DNA from 2 places in the Staphylococcus ureilyticus genome. Region 1 is predicted to be linked to the other one. Evidence: a T-box and tRNA genes for the amino acid it is inferred to sense, from the RefSeq annotation. Region 1 holds a T-box; the other holds one or more tRNA genes.
The links. A T-box is a leader RNA that pairs with one kind of tRNA and senses whether it is charged. The one in region 1 lies ahead of serS (serine--tRNA ligase), so its partner is inferred to be a tRNA-Ser.
Positions count from the first base shown of each region.

Region 2: it encodes a tRNA-Ser, which carries the amino acid that the T-box ahead of serS (serine--tRNA ligase) is inferred to sense. The anticodon was not compared.

Region 1 covers NZ_CP094825.1:9,886-15,708, forward strand. The annotation lists partial or broken gene MUA21_RS00040 (NAD(P)H-hydrate dehydratase) at 89-901, opposite strand; gene hutH (histidine ammonia-lyase) at 1,279-2,781, shown strand; T-box leader at 2,878-3,068, shown strand; gene serS (serine--tRNA ligase) at 3,134-4,423, shown strand; gene MUA21_RS00055 (AzlC family ABC transporter permease) at 4,874-5,569, shown strand; gene MUA21_RS00060 (AzlD domain-containing protein) at 5,566-5,823, shown strand, end outside.
Region 2 covers NZ_CP094825.1:1,576,423-1,582,245, forward strand. The annotation lists gene menC (o-succinylbenzoate synthase) at 1-87, opposite strand, end outside; gene menE (o-succinylbenzoate--CoA ligase) at 100-1,488, opposite strand; gene MUA21_RS07705 (hypothetical protein) at 1,859-2,029, shown strand; tRNA gene MUA21_RS07710 (tRNA-Ser) at 2,292-2,380, opposite strand; tRNA gene MUA21_RS07715 (tRNA-Glu) at 2,427-2,498, opposite strand; tRNA gene MUA21_RS07720 (tRNA-Asn) at 2,500-2,574, opposite strand; tRNA gene MUA21_RS07725 (tRNA-Gly) at 2,585-2,658, opposite strand; tRNA gene MUA21_RS07730 (tRNA-His) at 2,672-2,747, opposite strand; tRNA gene MUA21_RS07735 (tRNA-Phe) at 2,759-2,831, opposite strand; tRNA gene MUA21_RS07740 (tRNA-Asp) at 2,850-2,925, opposite strand; tRNA gene MUA21_RS07745 (tRNA-Met) at 2,937-3,010, opposite strand; gene MUA21_RS07750 (alpha/beta hydrolase) at 3,411-3,968, opposite strand; gene hemY (protoporphyrinogen oxidase) at 4,111-5,505, opposite strand; gene hemH (ferrochelatase) at 5,523-5,823, opposite strand, start outside.

The sequences.
Region 1 (5,823 bases):
ATAGAAATTGCCTTTTCATTTGTCTAAGCATTTTATGTCTCAGATACATTTTATTTTGGTTTTAAAAATTTTTATCACCGATGTTGATTTAACTTTCCAATGCTTTCATAGCATATGGGATTTCACTAATTAAATGGGAAGGTGGGACTACATACATTTTGTTTGATAGTTCTTCACCGATATAACTATGTGTATAAGTGGCACTCGTAACCGCTTCTTTCGTGTCGTCGAATTGACCTACAAAACTTGTAATCATACCAGCAAGTGTATCCCCCATGCCACCTGTTGCCATCGCAGGCGTGCCGATTGGCAGTTTGTAATCCTCATCTTTGAAATAGATTTCAGTGCCATGCATTTTTAATACAATTGTTGCCCCAATTCTATCAGCAGCTTCGCGATTACGTTCATATGTTTGTTCTTCTATTGCGATCCCACTTAAGCGTTCCTACTCTTTTTGATGTGGTGTGAAAATAACATTGCAAGTTGGAATATCTGGTTTTAATTTACTAAATATAGTAATAGCATCTCCATCCACTATAAGCGTTTGATGTGGTTGAATGTTTTGTAATAAGAACGTGATAGCATTATTTCCTTTGAAATCACATCCTAATCCAGGACCAATTAAGATACAATCTGTATTTTCAATCATTTTAGTGAGCATTTTAGTATCGTTGATATCAATCACCATTGCTTCAGGACAACGTGAGTGTAGCGCTGCATGATTTGTTGGGTGTGTAGCTACTGTAATTAAGCCACTACCACTATAGACACAAGCGCGTGCAGCAAGCATGATTGCCCCACCTAGATTCGCATTTCCTCCAATTAAAAGAATTTTGCCATAATCACCTTTATGCGTTTCATCTTTACGTTTTGGAATGCTTACTGATGAAATTGTTTCCAACATTGAAACCCCCTTTAATTCTATTAGTTATTTCAACTTTTAATTTGTATATTTGATCATTATATTGTTGATTTGTAATTTTGTGCTTTCTGAGAAAAATTGTGTGTTTATAAGCATTATGAAAGCTTTTCTCTGTTGCTATTTTTAATTTATTTTTTAAATACAATAGAAAATATTATACCTGGTTTGCATTTTAGTCAATAGGTAAAAGCATTAAGAATTTGTTTATTTTTAGAAATAATAAATTTGCCATCTTTATCTTGGTAAAATACTAATTTAATACCATGTTACGGATATGGATGAACCTATTGTTCTTAAAAATATGGAAGCGTATACTCTAATTAATTGAAAATCATCAGAAGTAAGGAGATGGGGAAATGACATTACAGCTTAATGGTGAAAATTTAACAATAAATGCAATTAAAGATTTTTTATATCAAAGTGATGATGTAAAAGTAACAGAGGATGCTTATGAACGTGTAAAACAGAGCCGTGTAACAGTAGAAAAGATTATAGATGATAAAGAAACAATTTATGGTATAACGACTGGATTTGGTTTATTCAGTGATGTACGTATTGATGAGGGAGAATACAATCAATTACAAGTCAATTTAATTCGTTCACATGCATGTGGTATCGGAAAACCTTTTTCACAAGATGTCGCGTTAGTGATGATGGTTTTACGTCTAAATACATTGTTAAAAGGTCATTCTGGTGTGACAATCGATTTAGTAGATCAAATCATATATTTTATTAACAACAGAATTATTCCAGTTATTCCACAACAAGGGTCTCTTGGTGCATCGGGTGACTTAGCACCACTTTCACATTTAGCTTTGGCGTTGATTGGAGAAAGTAATGTCTATTATAAAGGTGAAGAAGAAGACAGTCGGTATGCCTTAAATTTATTAAATCGTGAACCTTTGAGATTACAGGCTAAAGAAGGTCTAGCTTTAATTAATGGTACGCAAGCTATGACTGCACAAGGTGTAATTAATTATATAGAAGCGGAAGATATTGGTTACCAAGCAGAGTGGATTGCTGCATTAACACATCAAGCTTTAAATGGCATTACGGATGCATATCATGAAAAAGTGCATCGCGCTCGAAATTTTCCAGAACAGATAGATGTTGCTTCACGCATGTTAGACTGGCTCGAAGGTTCTAAATTAACAACGACACAAGGAGAAATTCGCGTTCAAGATGCTTATACATTACGCTGTATTCCACAAATACATGGCGCAAGCTTCCAGGTGTTTAATTATGTAAAAGAAAAACTTGAATTTGAAATGAATGCGGCGAACGACAATCCATTAATATTTGATGAAGGTGATGAAACATTGGTTATTTCTGGAGGGAATTTCCATGGCCAACCGATTGCATTTGCGTTAGATTTCTTAAAGTTAGGGGTAAGTGAATTAGCTAATGTTTCGGAAAGACGTCTAGAGAGATTAGTAAATCCACAATTAAACAATGGTTTGCCAGCATTTTTAAGCCCTCAACCGGGTTTACAGAGTGGCGCGATGATTATGCAATATGCAGCTGCAAGTCTTGTTTCGGAAAATAAAACACTCGCACACCCTGCTAGTGTGGATTCTATTCCATCATCAGCTAATCAAGAAGACCATGTTTCTATGGGGACAATTGCTTCACGCCATGGCTACCAAATGATTGAAAATGCACGTCGTGTGTTAGCAATAGAAGCAATTATCGCACTTCAAGCAGTAGAATATAAAGATGTCGAAAAATTATCACCTAAAACTTATGAAAAATATCAAGCTTTACGAAAAGTTGTACCATCTATCACTGAAGATCGCCAATTTCATAAAGATATAGAAGCTGTTTCACAGTATTTATTAGATCAAGCTTATACTAATTAAGTTGAGTGAATTTTTAATGAACATTCAGCGATAGCATATTCTTGGCCTTGAAAAGTAATAGGTTATTTGCTATATTAAAATCAAGTAAATAAAGCTATTGTTCGTAGGATAAGTAGTGTTGCACTTCTGGTTTCAGAGAGCTTGTGGTTAGTGAGAACAAGTAATCAGGGTCAATGTGAATCTACCTACTATATGAGAACAATCGGGTTTAACCGTTATTTTGGTGAAAGTGCAGTCTCTTTTGACTGTTAAATAGGGTGGCAACGCGTAAAGACCACGTCCCTTGTACAGGGATGTGGTCTTTTTTGTGTTCTATTCTTAAAAAATAGAAATTGAAAGGATGGAAAGTGACATGTTAGACATTAAACTATTTCGTAATGACCCAGAGTTTTTAAAAGACAAAGTTGCAAAACGTGGTATGGATACAAAAGTAGTAGATGATGTATTATCACTTGATGACAAACGCCGTGAATTAATTCGTAAAGCTGAGGAAATGAAAGCTGAACGTAACAAAGTAAGCGGTGAAATTGCTGAAAAAAAACGCAATAAAGAAAATGCAGATGATGTAATCACAGAAATGAGAAAATTAGGTGATGACATCAAATTGTTAGACAATGATTTAAATGATGTGGATAAAGAATTAGAAGACTTATTATCTCGCATTCCAAATACAATTCATGATGATGTACCTGAAGGCGATTCTGATGAAGATAATGTCGAATTAAAGCGTTGGGGCACACAAAGGGAATTTGATTTTGATGAAAAAGCACATTGGGATCTAGTAGAGTCATTGCAAATGGCTAATTTTGAACGAGGCGCAAAAGTCGCAGGAGCAAGATTCGTGTTCTTAACTGGCGAAGGTGCACAGTTGGAAAGAGCATTAATGAATTATATGGTTACAAAACATACGACACAACATGGTTACACAGAAATGATGGTACCACAATTAGTAAATGCTGATTCAATGTATGGTACTGGCCAATTACCAAAATTTGAAGAAGATTTATTCAAAATTGAAAAAGAAGGATTATATACAATTCCAACAGCAGAAGTACCATTAACAAATTATTATCGCAATGAAATTATTGGTCCGGATGTCTTACCTGCTAAATTTACTGCGCAATCAGCGTGTTATCGTAGTGAAGCGGGCTCAGCTGGTAGAGATACAAGAGGATTAATCCGGTTACATCAATTCGATAAAGTAGAGATGGTACGTTTTGAAAAACCAGAAGATTCTTGGCAAGCGTTAGAGGAAATGACAGAACATGCAGAAGCAATTTTAGAAGAGTTAGGCTTACCGTATCGTAGAGTTATTTTATGTACAGGTGACATAGGCTTTGGCTCAAGCAAAACGTATGACTTAGAAGTATGGTTACCAAGCTATAATGAGTACAAAGAAATCAGCTCTTGTTCAAATATTACTGATTTCCAAGCACGTCGTTCTAATATTCGTTTTAAACGTGAGAAAACAGCAAAACCAGAATTAGTGCACACATTGAATGGAAGTGGTTTAGCAGTAGGTCGTACATTTGCTGCAATCGTAGAAAACTATCAAAATGAAGATGGTTCAGTCACTATTCCAGATGCGTTAGTACCATATATGGGTGGTAAAACAGTGATACACCCAGTTAAAGAAAAATAGAAATCGTTTAAATGAATTCATCAGCGATATTTGAGAAAGTTTAAATATTAAACTTTCAAAATAGTGGTTACAAGTTAATACTGAAGTGCAAGTAGAGGTTGAGATAAATGAATGTCTCAACCTCTCATTTTATATGAATAATGAATTATAAGGCTTTTGATTTATTAAATGGCTTAATATTTTTAAAGAAAAGAAAGGGTAGGGGAGGTGTTAAATATCCCAGTTTTCAGTTTTTTAAATTTGTAAAATGACTTATTTTATTCAAATGATAAGGGGTGAGTCTAAAATAATAACACAATATTCCGAAATCTAAAATGCTGGTTTAACGGGATTTTTAGACATCGGTAAGTCTTAGGTCATACATACATAAGTCTAAAGATGTTGGATATGTCTTTTGCTTTGTATTAAACTAGTTCTATTATTTTTATAAAATGTTTGGGAGGTGGCATGATGACAACACATCTAACTTTTAAGCAAGGTGTAAAAGAATGTGTACCGACTTTGTTAGGTTATGCTGGTGTTGGTCTTTCCTTTGGTATTGTTGCAGTGGCTTCGGGTTTCAATTTAATTGAAATTATTTTATTATGTTTACTTATTTATGCAGGCGCAGCACAATTCATTATTTGTGCATTAGTCATTGCTGGAACTCCAATTTCTGCAATTGCCTTAACGACATTTATTGTGAATTCTAGGATGTTTTTATTAAGTATGACCTTAGCACCAAGTTATAAAGGATATGGGTTTTGGAATCGTATAGCCATATCTTCTCTGATTACAGATGAAACATTTGGTGTCGCTATTACACCACATCTAAAAGGTGAAAAAATCAATGATCGTTGGCTACATGGATTAAATATCACTGCATATTTATTTTGGACATTTGCTAGTGTTGTTGGTGCTATTTTTGGTAAATACATAACGAATCCCGATGCATTTGGGTTAGATTTTGCTATTACTGCAATGTTTATATTCCTAGCTGTTTCACAATTCGATGCTATTAAGCAGTCACAAGTTAAAACATATTTAGTATTAATTGTTTGTGTAATTTTGTTAATGCTTATTTTAAGTTTCTTTATGCCTTCATACGTAGCAATCATCATAGCGTCGACAATTACTGCGGGATTAGGGGTGGTGATCGATAAATGACAACGACATTACATATGTTATTAATTATTGTTTTATGCGGTGTGGTAACGTGGTTGACACGTATTATACCGTTTATATTAATTACAAAAATCAAACTATCTGAGACAGTCGTAAAGTGGCTCTCTTTCATTCCCATTACATTATTTACTGCATTGATTGTAGACGGCGTACTAGAACAACATGAAGGCTCAATGCTTTATAGTGTTAATTTGCCGTTTTTAGTAACGATGCTTCCAACCATAATCATTGCTATC
Region 2 (5,823 bases), 1.1 Mb from region 1:
ACGCTTGTCCAATTTCACCTTAGGAGTAATAATTGAATGTTTAAAATCATTATTACAAATATAAAGTTTCATTTCGCTCAGTTTCATAAATTTTCACGCCTAATTTTTTAAATGTTTTCGTTGTAGTTTACCAGTTGATGTATAAGGTAATTCTGTTACTTGTTTAAAATATTTTGGGATTTTATATTTCGCTATATGTGATTTAAAATGTTCGATTAATGTTTCATTGGATAATTTTGTTTTTGAAACATAATATAAATAAGGTACTTCCCCCCACGTGCTGTCATGCTCTCCGATACACATTGCATCAGTAATTGATTCGTGTAGTTTTGCTACAGATTCTAATTGATATGGATATATATTTTCGCCACCGCTAATGATCAAATCTTTACGTCTGTCATAAATCATTACATATCCATCGTCATCTATTTCAGCAATATCTCCCGTTTTAAAATAACCATTTTCAAACGTATCTATTAAATCTTCAGGATATAGGTATCCATTCATAACATTGTCACCTTTGATAAGTAGTTCTCCATGTCCTAGGTTATTCGGTTCTTTTATTTTCACAAAAACATTTTCACTTGGTTTTCCGACGGTATCATAACGCTCAGCTAAAATACTTGGCGATGCTGTTAAAAATTGGGAACATGTTTCAGTCATTCCGAATGAATTGTAAATCGGCAATCCTAATTTCAAAGCATTTTCAATCAATGTACTAGAAAGCTTAGCCCCGCCTAACAATATCTTTTGAATATTATACGGTTGAGTCAACCCTTCATCCATTAACCATTTTAAAGTTTGAGGAACCAATGATACATGCGTTGGTAATTCTTTTTCTATTATTTCAAGCATCCTATGTGAATTAAACTTCGCTGCAATACGTACTGTAAAACCTTGAATCAGCGCTCTTATTATGACACTTAATCCAGAAATATGATAAATAGGCAATACAGATAACCATTTTGTGTCTTGATTAAACCCTAGACTTTGTTTACAACCCAGTGCACTTGCATAATGATTGCCAAATGTTTGAGGAACAGCTTTTTGTGGTCCTGTTGTTCCAGAAGTAAACATAATAGAAGCAATTTGATCCATATTGAATATAGCTTCATAAGTATTATTAGAAACTTCACGTTTCAATACATCAAAATCAATTATGACTATATCTTGTAACGTTAAATTGGTAGTAGTAATTACTGTATCAGTTTCAATAGAATGCAACTGGTTTTGTATTTCTTCTTTGGTTAAACGCGTGTTTAACATCACGATTTCAACACCTGCTAGCCACAACGCATTAATCAAAGTAATAGATTCAATATGATTTTCTATATATATTCCTATACGCTTTTTCTTCAACTGTTTTATTTGATAAGCTAAACGGCTTGCTTCGTAATACATTGAAGCAAACGTGATTTTATTAAGACCATCATCAATAAATACTTTATTTCCATTTTGTTTTGCTTGCGTTTTCAACCAAAATTCCAATCTGTCATTCCTCCATCTCAAAGACTATTATAACGTTTTTACTTTGATTTAACAGTGTTGGTGCATTTTATTAGTTTCTATTACCGTAAATACATATTTATACTATTTGTTTACATTTCTTTTGTAAAATAGTCGAAATTTAAGTTGTATGCGATGAATTTTGGTGATATGATAATAAAAATGACTTCGTTTCAACTAATTATAAACACATAAACAAAACATGATCTGTAAAAGGACTCTTCATTATCATAATAGATTATTAAGGCATCAGAGATTCGAATCCCACACTCTTCGTTTACTTACACCATATTAGATAAGAAGAAAGATAAACGTTTTTATTTATATATATGATGAAGGAGATCACAATAAAATGAAATTTATTAAATACGAAATTGAGCAAGGCTTGTACTACGACCTCATAACGATATATGCAAAAACTAACAAAAATACTCCGTTCCATTTCACTTTTTCAGAAAGCCATACTCTAAAAGAAATAAGAGATAAATTAGAAGATATTGCAATTAAAATTGACAAACAATAATATTTGTTTAACGCAATCATCAAATAACGAAAAATCGTTACACTTATAATAAATAGAACGATGTCCTAAGATGGCTCATAATCCCTTAATCACAAAACCAAATATTAGAAATTAAGAGCAGTTTGTTCCCTAAGTTATTGTATAAGAATAACTTAGAAAACATCAAAATTCATTTATAGTATCCAACAAAGTTATCGATAAATATAAAACCCGTTATATCAACGTTTTAAATAACGATGTATAACGGGTTTTATAGAATTAACGGAGAGTGAGGGATTCGAACCCTCGAGACGCTTGTGGCGCCTACACACTTTCCAGGCGTGCTCCTTCGGCCAACTCGGACAACTCTCCAATATAGAATTAAAAAAACAGAAGCGATATTTCACTTCTGTTTGTATGACCCCGACGGGACTCGAACCCGTGTTACCGCCGTGAAAGGGCGGTGTCTTAACCGCTTGACCACGGGGCCATGGCTCCACAGGTAGGACTCGAACCTACGACCGATCGGTTAACAGCCGATAGCTCTACCACTGAGCTACTGTGGATTAATTTGAATGGAGCGGGTGATGGGAATCGAACCCACAACATCAGCTTGGAAGGCTGAGGTTTTGCCATTAAACTACACCCGCTTGACAACGATTATGGGGCGGTTGATGGGAATCGAACCCACGAATGTCGGAACCACAATCCGATGCGTTAACCACTTCGCCACAACCGCCAAAAATAAAATGGTTCAGGACAGAGTCGAACTGCCGACACATGGAGCTTCAATCCATTGCTCTACCAACTGAGCTACTGAACCTTAATGGTAAATCAATAATGGCGGTCTCGACGGGAATCGAACCCGCGATCTCCTGCGTGACAGGCAGGCGTGTTAACCGCTACACTACGAGACCAAACTATGTAATTGCGGGAGGCGGATTCGAACCACCGACCTTCGGGTTATGAGCCCGACGAGCTACCGAACTGCTCCATCCCGCGTTAATATTATTAATGACGCCTACCTATTAAATATACCATAATGTCATGACAAAATCAACATTATTTTAAAATTAATTTACAAATAATTAATTTATAATTAAAAATTAAATGTCATAATGAGTGGTTAAGCTCCCCCTCATTTCTGAATACTTATTTAGTATATAAACTTTTATAGCTTTCGTCAATGCTTTCATTAAAGTATTTTGTGTAAAAAAGGAATATAACTATAATATTATAATTTTAGTTAAGAAATGACACATATTTGTTTATTTTTATAGCTTACCCATATTTACTTAAAATATAAGTAAGCTATAAAGACTGTTCATTTTATAATTGAAATATAAAACTTATTTCCCCGTATTGTGCTGTATAATTATAGACCGTCGTAGGTTTATTCAATCTATTTACTCATGATACCCATCATTTTACTTTGTAAATTTGTAAATGTCGTGAAACCATCATCTTCCATGAAGTGTCCTCCAAAATCAGTAATTTTACATTTGCCATTCAATTCATCCATTAAACGCTTTGTTTCTTTGTAAGAAACATGTTTATCGTCTTTTGCACACAAACCATAAAATTCATTCACTTTTTCTTTAACTTTATCATAGTTAATGATTTTATCATCTAATTTCAACGACTCATCAATCTCTTGTGCATCCTCTTTGAAACCTGAGATACTGAATAAACCTTCAATATTGTTTATGTTTTTATTTTGAATAAATTCAAGTGAAGCAATTGTACCAAAACCATGAGTTACAAAATAGGTATCCTGTTTACGTATATGGATCTGTTCATTCATAACATTGAGCCATTTACGTATATCACTATTTTGTTCTTTCGGAATGTTAAAAAGTGTAACTACGTAACCTTCTAATGTAAGATTATTTGCTAACCATTCATACCAATGATTCTTTGAATCACCTAATTTTGAATGTACTATTACTATATCTGTCATAAATCAATCCCCCATTTACAAATATTACTTTTAAAGTATCTCATATATTTCACCGGTATTGTAAGTTTCAACTTAGTAAAAAAAGCCAATTCTACAATAATTAAAAATTAACAAAGTAGAAAATGACTTTTTTATTATTTATTTAGATTTCATCTAAAATCTCTTCAACCGCTTCTTTTCCTTGCTTTATGCAATCAGGTAACCCAACAGCCTCAAATGACGCACCAGTAATACGTAATCTAGGATAATTATGTCTTATATGCGATTGTATCAATTTAATTTGTTCAATATGTCCTACTTGATATTGAGGCATACTTTTAGGTAAACGATTTACAATACTAAAATCAGGCGAACCTTTAAAGGTCATCATTTTACTCAAATCATTTTTCACGATTTTCACGAGTTCTTCATCTGTATGATCGTCAACTACCGTATCACCTGGTTTACCAACATAAGCTCTAATTAACACTTTACCTTCAGGTGTTGTAAATGGCCATTTCTTACTTGTCCAAGTACAAGCCGTGATATTCGTATCGCTTGTACGAGCAATAACGAATCCTGTGCCATCATAATTGTTGATGATATTTGCCTCGTCAAATGCAAGTACGACTGTTGCTACTGTTGTAGAATCCATGTTTTTAAAATAATCAAAAGCAGGATCATTACCAAACCATTGTAAGAAATTTTGATGTGGCGTTGTAACTAAGACACTATCATAGATGCGCTTCTCATTGACTGTTTTAATTTCATATTTTTTCTGTGACGCTGTAATATCTTTAACAGCAGTTTGATATTTAATATTAACACCTTTTGCTACCAAATCGTCTCTTAAACATTCTATAAATGAACTCAACCCATGTCTAAATTGCTTAAATTGTCCTTTAGGTGCGCCTGGATAAAGTTCACGTTGTTTTATTCTTTGCGCCTTCTCATATCGCATTCCTTTAATAAGGCTACCAAATTGTTCTTCTCTTTCTTTAAACTCAGGGAAAGTACTCATTAAACTAAGCTCGTCAATATTTGTGCCATAAATACCACCCATTAATGGTTCTATTAGATTTTCTAGCACTTCGTCACCTAACCGCGTTCTAAAAAATTCACCAACCGACATATCGTTATCCATATCTATAGTTTTTTTAAACAAATCCATTCCAGCTCTTAACTTACCCAATGGAGAAATTAATTTGGTTTTGAGAAATGGTTTGATGTCGGTCGGTATTCCTAAAATAGAACCGCCTGGAATCGGATAGAGTTTATTTTTAGCATATATATACGATTGCCCAGTTTTATTAGTAATGAGTTGATCTTCAAGTCCTATATCTTTGGCTATCTCTGTCATAATTTGTTTTCGTCCTAAATAAGATTCTGGACCTAATTCAATGGTATAGCCTTCATTACGATATGTTTGTATTTTCCCGCCTGCTCTATTAGAAGATTCATAAATTGTGACATCGATGTCAGGTCTTTTTGATTTTATAAAATATGCACTGGATAAGCCTGTGATGCCTGCCCCAATAATTGCGATACTCTTAGTCAATGTGATTCACGCTTCCTTTAATAAACATTTTTAATTTCATCTACGATTGCACCAATAAATAGTGAATCTGTATTAGGCATTGCTGGACGGAAGTAATTAACGCCTAACTCATCACAAATTATTTTGCATTCATAATCATTATCATATAATACTTCCAAATGTTCACATACAAAGCCTACAGGCGTATAAATAAAGTTTTTATAATTATATTTTTCGAATAAGTTTCTAGTTAAATCTTGAACGTCAGGGCCTAACCAAGGTGTCCCAGTATTACCTTCTGATTGCCACCCTTCAGCAACGTGAGTAATGTTTGATTTA